One region of the Sphingobium sp. PAMC28499 genome, then DNA from elsewhere that is predicted to be linked to it. Evidence: riboswitches for the same ligand, from Rfam matches in the RefSeq annotation. Region 1 holds a riboswitch; each other region holds the start of a gene.
What was found. Region 1 has a riboswitch for cobalamin ahead of E5554_RS22480 (TonB-dependent receptor). Riboswitches for the same ligand answer to the same signal wherever they lie in the genome.
Positions count from the first base shown of each region.

Region 2: linked by a shared signal. The riboswitch ahead of E5554_RS10695 (cobalamin biosynthesis protein CobG) and the one ahead of E5554_RS22480 (TonB-dependent receptor) in region 1 are both predicted to bind cobalamin.
Region 3: linked by a shared signal. The riboswitch ahead of cobW (cobalamin biosynthesis protein CobW) and the one ahead of E5554_RS22480 (TonB-dependent receptor) in region 1 are both predicted to bind cobalamin.
Region 4: linked by a shared signal. The riboswitch ahead of E5554_RS05615 (TonB-dependent receptor) and the one ahead of E5554_RS22480 (TonB-dependent receptor) in region 1 are both predicted to bind cobalamin.

Region 1 is NZ_CP039248.1:4,800,166-4,803,425, forward strand. It holds gene E5554_RS22480 (TonB-dependent receptor) at 1-1,959, opposite strand, end outside; cobalamin riboswitch at 2,149-2,394, opposite strand; gene E5554_RS22485 (copper resistance protein B) at 2,457-3,260, opposite strand, start outside.
Region 2 is NZ_CP039248.1:2,196,777-2,200,036, forward strand. It holds gene E5554_RS10680 (hypothetical protein) at 1-278, opposite strand, end outside; gene E5554_RS10685 (MarR family transcriptional regulator) at 448-957, opposite strand; tRNA gene E5554_RS10690 (tRNA-Gln) at 1,120-1,194, shown strand; cobalamin riboswitch at 1,372-1,584, shown strand; gene E5554_RS10695 (cobalamin biosynthesis protein CobG) at 1,864-2,916, shown strand; gene E5554_RS10700 (precorrin-8X methylmutase) at 2,916-3,260, shown strand, end outside.
Region 3 is NZ_CP039248.1:963,270-966,529, reverse strand. It holds gene cobN (cobaltochelatase subunit CobN) at 1-287, opposite strand, end outside; gene cobW (cobalamin biosynthesis protein CobW) at 287-1,339, opposite strand; cobalamin riboswitch at 1,516-1,758, opposite strand; gene E5554_RS04620 (Rieske (2Fe-2S) protein) at 1,789-2,166, opposite strand; gene maiA (maleylacetoacetate isomerase) at 2,163-2,807, opposite strand; gene fahA (fumarylacetoacetase) at 2,804-3,260, opposite strand, start outside.
Region 4 is NZ_CP039248.1:1,169,647-1,172,906, forward strand. It holds gene E5554_RS05605 (acyl-CoA thioesterase) at 1-277, shown strand, start outside; gene E5554_RS05610 (ABC transporter substrate-binding protein) at 290-1,150, opposite strand; cobalamin riboswitch at 1,217-1,410, shown strand; gene E5554_RS05615 (TonB-dependent receptor) at 1,546-3,260, shown strand, end outside.

The DNA of each region.
Region 1 (3,260 bases):
CGTGCGCGGCACGCCCCGGTAGAAGTAGAGGAAGCGGCTGTTGCTGCCGTCCAATACCCCTGCATCGCTAACCGCCGAGCGATAGCCGGTGGAGGCGTAATCACGGTCGAACAGATTTTCGACATTGATGCCGAACCGGTTGCGCCGCGCCTGATCCAGCCACAGATGCGCGCCCGCATCGACCACGGCATAATTGCCATAGTTCATCCGGCCAAAACCCGATGCGGTCGACCAGACATCGCCCACCCAATTGGCCGACAGATTGGCGCCGAAGCGGCCCGTTTCCGGCGCATAGACGATCGCGGCGCGGCCATATTGTTCCGGATTGCGATCCCGCTGCACCGAACTGCCCTGATTTCGGACGCGCGACCAGGTGTAGCTGGCCGACAGGCCCCAGCCGCCGGTCAGGTCGGCGTTCAGCTCCAGCTCGGCACCCCTGGCCCGCACCTTGTCGCGAACGTTGATATAGGTGCCGTCGGGAAAGGCGGGATCGTCATAGGTCGTGTCGATCAGGTCGATGATGCGCCGGTTGAAATAGGTCGCCTTCCAGCGGATCGCGCCGCCGGCCAGCGCGCCGCCGAGCGCGGCGTTGAGGTTCAGGCTTTCCTCCGGCTTCAGGTTCGGGTTGCCAACCTCGCAACAGGGATCATTGCCATAAAGCTGCGAGGCGTCGGGCAGCACGAACGAGGTGCCGCCATTGGCCTCCACGAACAGCGCGTCGCTGACATCATAACGGCCCGAGACGTTCCAGATCGTCTTTTCCGATCCCTTCGCCTTGTTGTAGCGCAGGCCCGCGGCGATCCGTCCCTTGCTCGACAATTCGTCATTGGTGCGCAGCTGGAAGATGCCGGCATGGACCTGTTCATCGGTCGGCGCGATCAGCAGGACGTCGTCGCGGCCATTGAAGCTCTGGAAATCATAGCCGATCAGCGTGTCGATGCCGCGCAGCATGTTGAGCTGCACCACCGCGCTGCCGCCATAATCCTGATAGCCCCAGAAGGTGCCGGCCGGGTAGATGACCTGCGGCGGCCCGGCGGGCACGGGGTTGCGGATCTGGACATAGGCAGTCTTCCAGTCGTGGAAATAGCCCTTGAGGAAGAATTGCACGCCATCCTCGCCGGTATAGTCGAGGCGCAGGCTGGCCACTTCCTCATTCCGGTCGTTGCGGCTCTGTTTGGTCCGGGTCGCGCTGATATTGTCGAGATCGGCCTTGGTATGCTGGTAGAGCGCGTTGAGGCGCAGGTCCGGCGCGATATCATATTGATATTTGATGCCCGCCGACCAGAGATCATAGCCGCGGGCGCGATCGGTGGCGCTGGGCTGCATCACGTCATAGGGGCGGTAGCCGTCCGACTGGCTGCGATTGGCCCAGACCACGAAGCGATGCTGGCCGATCGCGCCGCGCACATAGCCATCCAGGCTGGTGCCGGCGAAGCTGTCGAGGCTGGCATTGATCTGGCCGCCCAGATCGTCGCTGAAATCGCGGGTAACGACATTGATGACGCCGGCCGCCGCCTGGGTGCCGTAGAACAGGCTTTCGCCGCCTTTCAGCACCTCGATCCGCTCGATCATGCTGGCGGCCATGGTGTCGTTGGGCGAGGTGCCGCCATAGAGGCGATTGTTGAGGCGGATGCCGTCCATCGTCCACAGCACATCCTTGGTGCGCGATCCCTGCAACGCGATGTCGACATAGCTGAACGGTCCGGACTGCGAGCGGATGAACAGGCCCGGCACCGCTTCGAGCGCGCGGGCGGTGTCGATCGCGGCGGCATCGCGGATCTGCGTGTCGGTGACGATCTCGATCGCATGGCCATAGCGCGACAGCTGCTGCGGCAGCGTCTCTTCCAGGCTGGTGCCGGTGACGACGATGCTGTCGCCCTCCCCTTCATCGGCGAAAGCCGGCGACGCGATAGCAAGCGAAAGGGCCAGGGCGGCCCGCGAAACAGTGATAGACTTCATATATTCCCCCATCCGGCGCCGCGTTCGACGGGCGGGGGCAACCTTCACGAGCGGCACGCGCGCGAACGTCCGACACACGCGCCGGCCGGGCGCCCAAGGGCAACCGACGCGCGTCGTCGCAGCGGCCCCAGCCGCTCGTTCGTCGCTCAGACGGAAGTTACCGTGCCGCGGCCATCCCCTGGACCAAGGCAAGAGCGACCAGACGCCGGCAGGTCTCCTGGCTCACGGGTCATCGCTTGATGCACGGCCTTCCCAGGCCTCGCAGGATTTAGCGTCCGGCCCAGTGGCTGGCGGATCGGTCATTCTGCCGTCCGCACATATGCATCGCGCTCACCGCTTACAGTTGCAGGGACAGCCTCGGCTTGGGATGGCGAACCATCCGTACCGTGTTCCCTATTAAGCCCCTTTCGGGACACCGGCGCGATCATGATCCCAGGCCCTACGGCGCGGGATCGGCGGGATCGATAATCGAATATCAGGCGGGCTGCAAGCCGGTCTCAAAACCAGGCGCGCAGGCCGATCACCAGGCTGGTGGCGGATGGCTTATCGCCGGCGGCACGGGCATGGTCGGCCGTGTCGCCCAGCTTGCGCTCCCAATTGATGCCGACATAGGGCGCGAATTCGCGGGCGATCTCGTAGCGCAGCCGCAGCCCCAGCTCGATATCGGACGGGCCGGCGCCGATTCCCAATTCGGGCACGTCCTGGGCCGCCAGGTTGAACTCGGCGGCGGGCTGCAGGATCAGCCGCTGGGTGATGCGCTGGTCATAGCTCGCCTCCAACCGCAAATGGGCGTCGCCCCTGGTCGACAGGAAGGCTTCGGCCCCGACCTCGAACCAGTAAGGCGCCAGGCCGTCGATGCCGATCACCGCATAGCTGCGGTCCGGCCCTTCGCCGAAATCCTGCCGCACGCCCGCCTGCAGGTTGAACCAGGGGTCGATCGCCCGGCTGTAGAGCGCCTGAACCTCGGCCCGTTCGAGCGATCCGCCGAACCTCCCTTCACCCTCGCTCTTGACCGCGAAGCGGTTGATGTCGCCGCCGATCCAGCCCTCGCCTTCCCAGGCATAGCCATCAGCGCCCTTGCCGGCGAGATATTCCAGCCGATCGAGCATCCATTGCGAATAGGTCATGCCGCCCCCTTCCGCGATCATCGCCGCGCGGGCGCGGGCCATGGCGGCGGGGTCATAGAGCGCGTCGGCGGCATGATCGGTCGGCACCGGCGGCGGCGTGCCTTGCGGGATGGCGGCGTCGGCAGCCGGCGCCATTGGATTCTGGGCATGCCCCATTGCCCCATGATCCATTTG
Region 2 (3,260 bases), 2.3 Mb from region 1:
GCGCCGACATCCTGCTTGGCTTCCTTGCCCTCGCGCTTGGCGTCGTCGGCCGCCCGGTCGGTCGCGGCGCCGATCCGGTCCGCGCCATTGTCGATCGCGGCGCCCGCGCGGTCGAGGCCGTTGTCGATCTTGGCGCCGGCATCGTCGACGGCGTTGCTGACGTCATTGCCGATCGCGGAGCCGGCATTTTCCAGATTGTCCGATGCCTTTTCCGAACAGGCGGACAGGCTCAGTCCCAGGGCGGACAGGGCCGTGATGGCCAGAAGGGGTGCGCGCATGATGTCTCCTCATTGCGTTGGCAAGGCTTGGGCAGCGCCGCATCATATCTGACGCGGCGCTGCCTAATCTCTTGTTGTCGCATCGTTTCAAGCGGAAAACCGGTTCCCACTTTTCCGCACGACGCTCCTAAAAGCGCGGCAGCGGCCATAAGGTTGCGTGGTTTCGCGATCAGCCGCCGCTGAGGCCGAACACCATCGACCGGTCGGCATCGGGGATCAGACCCTCCATCACCCGCCAGAAACCGGTGACGGAACCCTGTCCGGCCTGGGCATAGGCGGCCGCCATCTTCTCGCGCAGCGCGCGGAAAAGCTCGGCCTCCAGTGCGCGGCCGGCGGCGCTGAGGCGCAGCAGTTTCTGCCGCCGGTCGCTGCTGCCGGGCCGGGTCTCGATATAGCCGCGCTCGATCAGGTCATTGAGCACCCGGCCGAGCGATTGCTTGGTGATCGCCAGCAGGCGCAACAGATCCTTCACCGTCAGGTCAGGCTGGCGCGAGATGAAATAAAGGGCGCGGTGATGGGCGCGGCCCAGGCCCTGCGCCGCCAGCCCCTCGTCGATCGAGCGGGTGAGCGCGGAATAGCCGAAATAGAGCATCTCGATGCCGCGCCGGATTTCGTCCTCGCGCAGGAACAGCGGCGAGGCCGGTGCGATCTGGCTGGGCGAGGGGGTTTGGACGGACATCGGTGCGGGTTTCCGGCTGGAGGGGAGGGGGCGTGGCGTTGATCCCTAAGATGGGTTGGGCGGGAAGGAAAGGGAAAGGCGAAGTCCATCGTCAGGAGGGCTTTTCTTTCGTGCATCAGCCGCTATATGGCGGTCCCGCGCTGACTTGGATCGGCGCATTGCTGGGGCGTCGCCAAGCGGTAAGGCAGCGGCTTTTGATGCCGCCATGCGCAGGTTCGAATCCTGCCGCCCCAGCCATAATTTTCGGTATCCGACGCCGCGTCGCTTTCCTTGCTTCCGGTTTCCGTTTCGGCATCTTCCGTCGGTATGCCTTGGGCGTCGAGCCGGCAGCGGGACTGCCGATACCCATTCCATGTCTTGGCGAAGCCCGATGTTTCGATTAGGGCATCATCGATGCGCCGGTTCATACTGGCGCATTGCATAACTGACGCCGGTGTTCCGCAAGGAACTTAATCGGGAATGCGGTGCGGGGGCCTGGCCCCTTATTCCGTGGCTGTCCCTGCAACTGTAAGCGGATAGCGCGATGCACGAGCCCATGAGGGCAGCCACTGGACAGAGCGTCCGGGAAGGCGTGCATCCCGCAACGACCCGCGAGCCAGGAGACCTGCCGGCGTTTCGGTCGCTCTTGTCCTGACCCAGGGATTGGTCATGGCACGGTCTCTCTTCCGTCTGGGCGGCGAAGCGTGTGGCTGGGGCTGCACGGCCGCGTGGTGTCGGGCGCCTGTCGCGCCTGCCTGCCGCCTCGCGCCGACCGGCGATGCCGGCAAGCCCCGCCTGGTTGCGTCCCGGCGCGCGGAGGATGTGCCTGTGAGCCAGACCGGCGCGGGCAGGGATAGGGCGACCGCGAACCATGCGGTAGCCCACGGGCCGGCCGTTCGGGGCTGGTGTCCCGACGCCTGGCGCCCGATGGCGGCGGGCGACGGGCTGATCGTGCGCGTGAAGCCGCGCCTCGGCCGTCTTTCGGCCGACGACCTGGCGGCGCTGGGCGAAGCGGCGATCGCCCATGGCAACGGCCTGATCGACATGACCCGGCGCGCTAACCTCCAGATCCGCGGCGTGCGCGACGATAGTTGGCGCCCCTTGCTCGACCGGCTGCTCGACCTTGGCCTGGTCGACCACGATGCTCGGCGCGAGGGCGCGCGCATGATGATGGTCGCGCCAGACTGGCGGGCGGGCGACGACAGCCATCGCATCGCCAGCCAGTTGCTTGATCGCCTGGACGAATTGCCGGACTTGCCGGGCAAGATGGGCTTCGTGATCGATGCCGGCGCCGCGCCGCTCCTGCCCGGCGAAGCGGGGGATTTTCGCATCGAACGGGCGCGCGATGGCGGCCTGATCTTACGTGCGGAGGGGCGGGCACAAGGCGTGCCGGTGGATAGCGGCGGCGAAGTGGATGCGCTGCTCGCACTCGCCCGATGGTTCGTGGAGAGCGATGGCGCGCGCGCGGGGCGCATGGCCCGGCATGATGCGCCCCTGCCGGATTGGGCAACGGGCAGGGCAGAGGCCGCGTCGCCGCGCCCGCGACTGGTCCCCGGCGCATGGGATGGCGGCATGGCCTATGGTCTTCCCTTCGGCCGGATCGACGCGCGGCATCTTCTCGACGCGCCGGCCATGCGGCTAACCCCATGGCGCATGCTGCTGGCCGAAGGACAACTGCCAGGCCTGTGCGCCGACGCGGCCGACCCGCTGATCCATGTGGAGGCCTGCCCCGGCGCGCCTGCCTGCCCGCAGGCGAGCGTGGCGACCCGCGACCTCGCCCGCCAACTGGCACCCCATGTGGCGGGCCGCCTTCATGTCTCCGGCTGCGCCAAGGGCTGCGCCAGTTCGATTCCGGCCGACATCGTGCTGACGGGGCGGGACGGGCGCTACGACCTGGCCTTCCATGCCTGCGCAGGATCGGCGCCCGTCCGTCCTGACCTCACCGCCACCGACCTTCTTGCCCATTTCGGAGCCTGTTGATGCCCCATGATTATGAGAGGGACGGCGCGGCGATCTATCGCCAGTCCTTCGCCACCATCCGCGCCGAAGCCGACCTCGGGCGCTTTGCTGCCGAGGAGGAACCGGTCGCAGTGCGCATGATCCATGCCGCGGGCATGGTGGACCTTGCGGGCCATATCCGCTTTTCGCCGGGCTTTGCAGCGGCGGCGCGGCAGGCCCTGATCGCAGGGGCGCCGGTGCTGTGCGATGCGCGCATGGTGTCGGAAGGGGTCACGCGCGCGCGCCTGCCCGCCGACAATGCCGTGCTCTGCACCCTGCACGACACCGCCGTGCCGGACATGGCGCGGGCGATGGGCAATACCCGA
Region 3 (3,260 bases), 1.0 Mb from region 1:
CCATAAGGCCAGTAGCTCTTGCCGCCGAGCAGGATGACGCAGACGAAGCGCGCCTTGGCGATCACCTTCTCGACATAGAGATCGACCGAATAGGGATGTTTGAGCTGCAGCAGATTGGCCAGCCGCACGCTCGGCGCGTCATCGGGCAGGCGCGCGGCAGCGGCGGCGAAACAGGCCAGATCGCTGTCCGCCACGGTCAGGATGACGATGTCGCCGGGCGGCTGATCGAGGTCGATCGCCTCCTCGCCGTCGCTGATCGTTCCCGGCGTGGCGGACAGGAGATGCATCAGCCGAGCACGGCCTGGATGTCGGCCTCGATCGCGGCGCGGTCCAGCCCCTTCTGGCCGATCACCACCAGCTGGGTCCGGCGCGCCTCCCCCGCCTGCCAGGGGCGGTCGAAGAAATGCTGGATGCGCGGGCCGACCGCCTGCACCACCAGACGCATCGGCTTGCCGGCAACCGCGACCATGCCCTTGACGCGCAGCACGTCATGGGCGGCGATCAGCGCGGATAGCGCCTGCACCAACGTGTCGGGATCGGCCACCGCATCGCCGCTGACGACGAAGCTGTCGAAATCATCATGGTCATGATCCTCGCCCTCCGCCTCATGGTGCGAGGGGCGGGCGTCGAGATCATCCTCGGCCGCTGCGACGATGCCCAGCAGCGCGCCGATATCGACCGCACCATGGGCGGCGCGGACGATCTTCACGCCGGGCCGCGTCTCGGCATCGACCTGCGCCTCGACAGCGGCCAGCGTGTCGGCATCGACCAGGTCGCTCTTGTTCAGCACCACCATGTCGGCGCAGGCGAGCTGATCCTCGAACAATTCCTCCAGCGGGCTGTCATGGTCCAGATTGGGGTCGGCGGCGCGCGCCGCGGCGAGCGCCGCCTCGTCGGTGGCGAAGCGACCGGCGGCGACCGCATCGGCGTCGATCAGCGCGACGACGCCGTCCACCGTGGCGCGGGTGCGGATGTCGGGCCACTGGAACGCCTTGACCAGCGGCTTGGGCAGGGCCAGCCCCGAGGTTTCGATGATGATATGGTCGGGCGGGCTCGGCCGGTCGAGCAGGGCGGTCATGGTCGGCAGGAAATCGTCGGCCACGGTGCAGCAGATGCAACCATTGGCCAGTTCGACAATATCCTCTTCAGGACAGGCGGCGTCGTTGCAGCCCTTCACCAGTTCGCCGTCGACGCCGACATCGCCAAATTCATTGATGATGAGGGCGAGGCGGCGCCCCTTCGCATTTTCCAGCAGATGGCGGATCAGCGTGGTCTTGCCCGCGCCCAGAAAGCCGGTGATGACGGTGGTCGGAATCTTGGCAGATGCAGTGTTGGCCATGACAAATACTCGCGCGCCGGAGCAACCGGGGCGGGAGCGAACCGGGCGCGCACGCACGGCCGGCCGGCATCGCGGACGGGCGCTTGTTCGCCCGCAGATGCGTGACCGCGCGGCTCCAGCCGCCAACCTGTCGCTCAGACGGAACACCGTGCCCCGGCCATCCCCTGGACCAAAGCAAGAGCGACCTAAACGCTGGCAGGTCTCCTGGCTTGCGGGTCATAGCGGGAGGAACGGCCTTCCCAGGCCTCGCAGGATTTAGCGTCCGGCCCAGTGGCTGCTGATCCCGCATCGGGGACAGCTTTGTTCATCACGCTCGCCGCTCACAGTTGCAGGGACAGCTGCGGACTTGGATGCCATGGCATCCGCACCGCCTTCCCATTTTAAGCCCCCGTGGGGGCACCGGCGCGATCATGTCGGGACGATGCGAAGCGCCGTCCCTGGGCCGGTTCCTAGTCGCTTTGGGCAGCGGTGACAATCCAGCCATCGGCGATGGCGAGCGGCCAGAGCGCGATGCGCTGACCGACACAGGGGCCGCCGACACAGACACCATCGTCGCGGCGGAAAATGGCGCCGTGCCAGCTGCATCTGATATGGCTACCATCGGGGGTCAGATAATCGTCCAACTGCTGCGCCAGCGGCAGGCCGGCATGGGGGCATTGGTCGACAAAGCCGGCGACCTGATCGCCATCCCGCACGGCAAATCCATGAAAGCGGCCGGCGCGCATCTGCAGCACGAAATTGCGCGCCTTGCCGTCGGCAATCTCGTCGATCGGGCAGAGGCGCACGCCGGCCGGCGTCGCGAACAGGTGCTTGTCAGTGTCACTCATGCATCGGCGTCGGGCTGGCGATCGGGGTGCGCGGCGGCAAAGGCGGGGAGCGCGCATGCCGCCGCGTCCACGGCGCACAGCCGCGGAAAGGGCGTCAGGTCGACGCCGAAGCGCCGGGCATTGTAGAGTTGGGGCACGATATGGCAGTCGGCGAAGCTGGGCGCGTCGCCGAAGGCATGGGTGCCACCATGGCGCGCGACCAATGTTTCGAGCGCGGCCAGCCCCTCGCCGGTCCAGCGGGCGATCCAGGCGCGGACCTGATCCTCATCGGCGCCGAAATCCTGCCGCAGCGCCTGCAACACGCGCAGATTGCCGAGCGGATGAATATCGCAGGCGATGATGCCGGCCATGGCTCGGACGATCGCCGCCTCGTCCGGATCGGCGGGCAGCAAGGGCGGCTGGGGCCAGCGGGCCTCGATCCATTCCAATATCGCGCCGCTCTGCGTCAGCACGCTGTCGCCATCCACCAGTGCGGGCACCAGCCCCTGCGGCGCGATCGCCCGATAGTCGGGCGCGCGCTGCGCACCGCTGCGCAGGTCATGAGTGACCTGTGCATAGTCGACGCCCTTCAAGGCCAGCGCGATCCGCACGCGATAGCTCGCGCTCGATCGCCAATAGCCATGGAGGGTAAGGTCGCTCATCGCGCCGGCACGACCATCGCGCGGCATTCGCCAAAGCCGATCGACACATGGCCGGGGGCGGACGCGGTGGCGCGCAATGTCACCTCGTCGCCATCCTCCAGGAAGCAGCGTGTCTCGCCCGACGGCAGCTCGATCGGCTCGCGCCCGCCACTGCTGATCTCCATCAGGCTGCCATAGCCATCGCGCGTCGGGGCGGAGATGGTGCCGCTGCCCAGCAGGTCGCCGGGCATCAGGTTGCAGCCATTGGACGCATGATGGGTGACGATCTGGCTGACGGTCCAGTACATGTTGCTCGCCGGCCCCTGGCTCAGCCGCATCGGCGGCTGGCCTGCGTCGCGCATCGCCTGGGTGGAGAGATAGACTTCCAAGGTCAGCGCCAGCGCGCCATGGGCCTGGTCATCGGCATCACTGAGGTAAGGCAGCGGCGCCGGGTCGCCTTCGGGCCGGGGCGGC
Region 4 (3,260 bases), 1.3 Mb from region 1:
CGATGCCGACCCCGTCCATGTCGACGCCTATATCTGGGTCGTGACCCGGCATGAGGTTGATTATCGCGGTAACGTGACCGAGGGCGATGTCGTGTCGGGCCGCACCTGGATTCCGGAAGGACCGCGCGGCGCGCGGTTCGACCGGCTGATCGAGTTCACCGGACCGGACGGCAAGGTGAAGGTGTCGGCCAAATCCACCTGGGCGATGATCGACAAGGAAAGCGGCCGGCTGATGCGGGTGCCGGCCGAAGTCGCCGCCAACTTCATCGAGGGCTGAGCCGGCCCAGCTTCAGCGGGCGCTGACGGCCTGGGATAGGGCGCGGGCCGCCTGCACATAGGCCGGTCCGCCGCACACGGTCCAGGCCTGGGGCAGGCTGATGCGCGCTATGTCGCGCAGCACGGGATGGTGCAGCATTTCGGTACCCTGGTCGGTGATGCGGTCGGTGGCGCTCTCGACGATCAGATAGTCAGGCCGGGCGGCGACCATCTCCTCCAGGCTGACCTGCGCGATCGCCGGCTTGCCAAGGTCGGCGGCCAGGTTGCGCAGCCCTGCCCGCGTCATCAGGTCGTCGACCAGCGTGCCGGTGCCGGTCATATAACCGCGCCGCTGATAATAGGCTGCGACCTTCGGCTTCGGTGCGCGGGGCAGGGCGGCGAGTTCCCGGTCCATCCGCGTTATCATCGCTTCGCCCCGGTCGGCATGGCCGATCGCCTGCGCCACCGTGCGGATCGACGCGACGATATCGGCATAGCTGTCCGCGCTTTTCAGGTCGACGGCGGGATAATGCTGGGCCTTGAGGATCGCGATCGCCGGATTGCGCCGCGCTGGCATGCCGATCACCAGATCGGGATTGGTCGCCAAAATCTGTTCGGCCGATCCGTCGAGGATGGGCAGGCCCTTCGTTATGGCAGCCACCGCCGACATCTGCCGATCGCCGGCATTATGGGTCAGGCCGGCAATCTGGTCGCGATCGGCCAGCGCGACCAGCAACTGGTCGGCGCACAGGTTGAGCGACACGATCCGTTGCGGACGTTTGCTGGCACTGGCAGGCTGGCGAGCGGTGGCCGCCCATAAGGTGGCGCCACCGACCAGGGCGATCATCAGGGCGATCATCCCCTTGCCGGGGCCGATGGGCGCAAATATCCGCATGGCCACCTCCCTTAGCCGGCGCGCTCCGCCAGGCAAGGAAGATTGACGCTCCAGTCGGGCTCGCCTATCGCCCGGACTGCGACAGGTTCCCCGGCAATGGGGATGAAAAGGGAATGGGGTTCAAGACCCCGGCTGCCCCTGCAACTGTGAGCGGCGAGCCTTTGTGCCACATGCCATTGGGACCGCAAGGTTCTGAGAAGGCGGTATGAATCAGCGATGACCCGCGAGCCAGGAGACCTGCCGGTCGCGGTCGTCCTTCGCGCGGACAGGGTGTGCCGAGCGGACGGGGGTGAACCCGCGTGGCGACAGGTGGACCGCAAATTGCGGGGACCATGTCGCGCCCGGCCGGGCACCGATATCGTCCCTGGGATGCGGTCCCTCGTCCGGGGGCTTATGTGTTCAAATATCTGACTTTCTGTTCTTTCCTTCTCTCCACCACCGCTTTCGCCGAAGAGGCGCAGCAGGCGCCACCGCCCGATGCCGCCGCCGATGCCGGGGCATCCTCTATCTTCGTCACGGCGACCCGCCTCGCCACGCCGGTGGATCAGGTGCCGGCCTCCGTCACCGTGCTCGACAAGGCAGCGATCGACCGGGCGCAGGATCTGGGCGTCACCGAATTGCTGCTGCGCACGCCGGGCGTCAGCATCTCGCGCAATGGCGGCTATGGCACGGCGACGTCGCTGCGCATCCGCGGCGCGGAATCCGACCAGACCGTGGTGATGATCGACGGCGTGAAGCTCAACGATCCATCCTCGGCCGGCGGCGGCTATAATTTCGCCAATCTGCTGGTCGGCGATGCCTCGCGGATCGAAGTGCTGCGCGGTCCCCAGTCGACCCTGTGGGGCAGCCAGGCGATCGGCGGCGTCGTCAATGTCGTCACCGCCATGCCCGAAAAGGCGCTGGAGGGGAGCTTCGATATCGAGGCGGGGTCGCGTGACACGGTCAGTGCCCGCGCGGCGCTGGGCGGCAAGACTGGCCCGGTCAGCTGGCGGATCGGCGGCCAGAGTTTCACCACCGAGGGTATTTCGGCGATCAGCCCGGCCTTTGGTGGCAAGGAAAAGGACGGCTATACCAACCGCAGCGTCACCGGCCGGGTCGAGGTTGCGCTGGCGGACGGGATCAGCGCGGACCTGCGCGGCTATTATTCCGATGGCCGGGTCGATTTCGACGCGACCAGCGCGGACAGCCCGGCCTATGGCACCAATCGTGAATTTGTCGGCTATGCCGGCCTTAACGTCGCACTGCTCGACGGCCGCTTCCGCAACCGCTTCGGCTATGGTTATACCGACACCGATCGCGACAATTACGACCCGCGCAACCCGCGCAAGCAGACCTTCGACGCGGCGGGGCGCAACCAGCGGCTGGAATATCAGGGCAGCTTCGCGATCGCCGATGGCTGGACCGCGCTGTTCGGGGTGGAGAATGAGAATAGCCGCTTCCGCAGCGTGTCGCCTTCGGCGTCGCTTTCGGTGCCGATTCCCGACCCGGCCCGCGGCAAGGCGGAGATCACCAGCGTCTATGGCCAGCTCAATGCCCAGCCGATTACGGGCCTGACCCTGACCGGCGGGCTGCGCTATGACGATCATAACCGCTATGGCGGCCGCACCCTCTTTTCCGCCGGTGGCGTCTGGGCGCTGCCGACCGGGACGGTGCTGCGCGCCAGCTATGGCGAGGGCTTCAAGGCGCCGACCCTCTATCAGCTCTTTTCCGAATATGGGAACCAGGCGCTTGATCCCGAACGCGCCCATGGCTGGGAAGCGGGCGCGGAGCAGCGTTTCTTTGGCGAGAAACTGCGGCTGGGCGCGACCTGGTTCGATCGGACCACGACCGACCAGATCATCTATAATAGCTGTTCCACCAGCTCGACCGATCCGCTCTGCTTCACGCCCGGCACCACCACCCGCCGCTATGGCTATTATCTCAATGTCGCGCGCGCCAAGGCGCATGGCATAGAGGCGCAGGTGGCGGTCGAACCGGTCAAGGGACTGACCATCGACGGCAATTATAGCTGGACCGTGGCGGAGGATCGTTCGGACGGCACCGCGAACGAAGGCAATTGGCTGCCGCGTCGGCCGCGGAACAGCGCCAATGGTTCGATCAGCTATGCCTG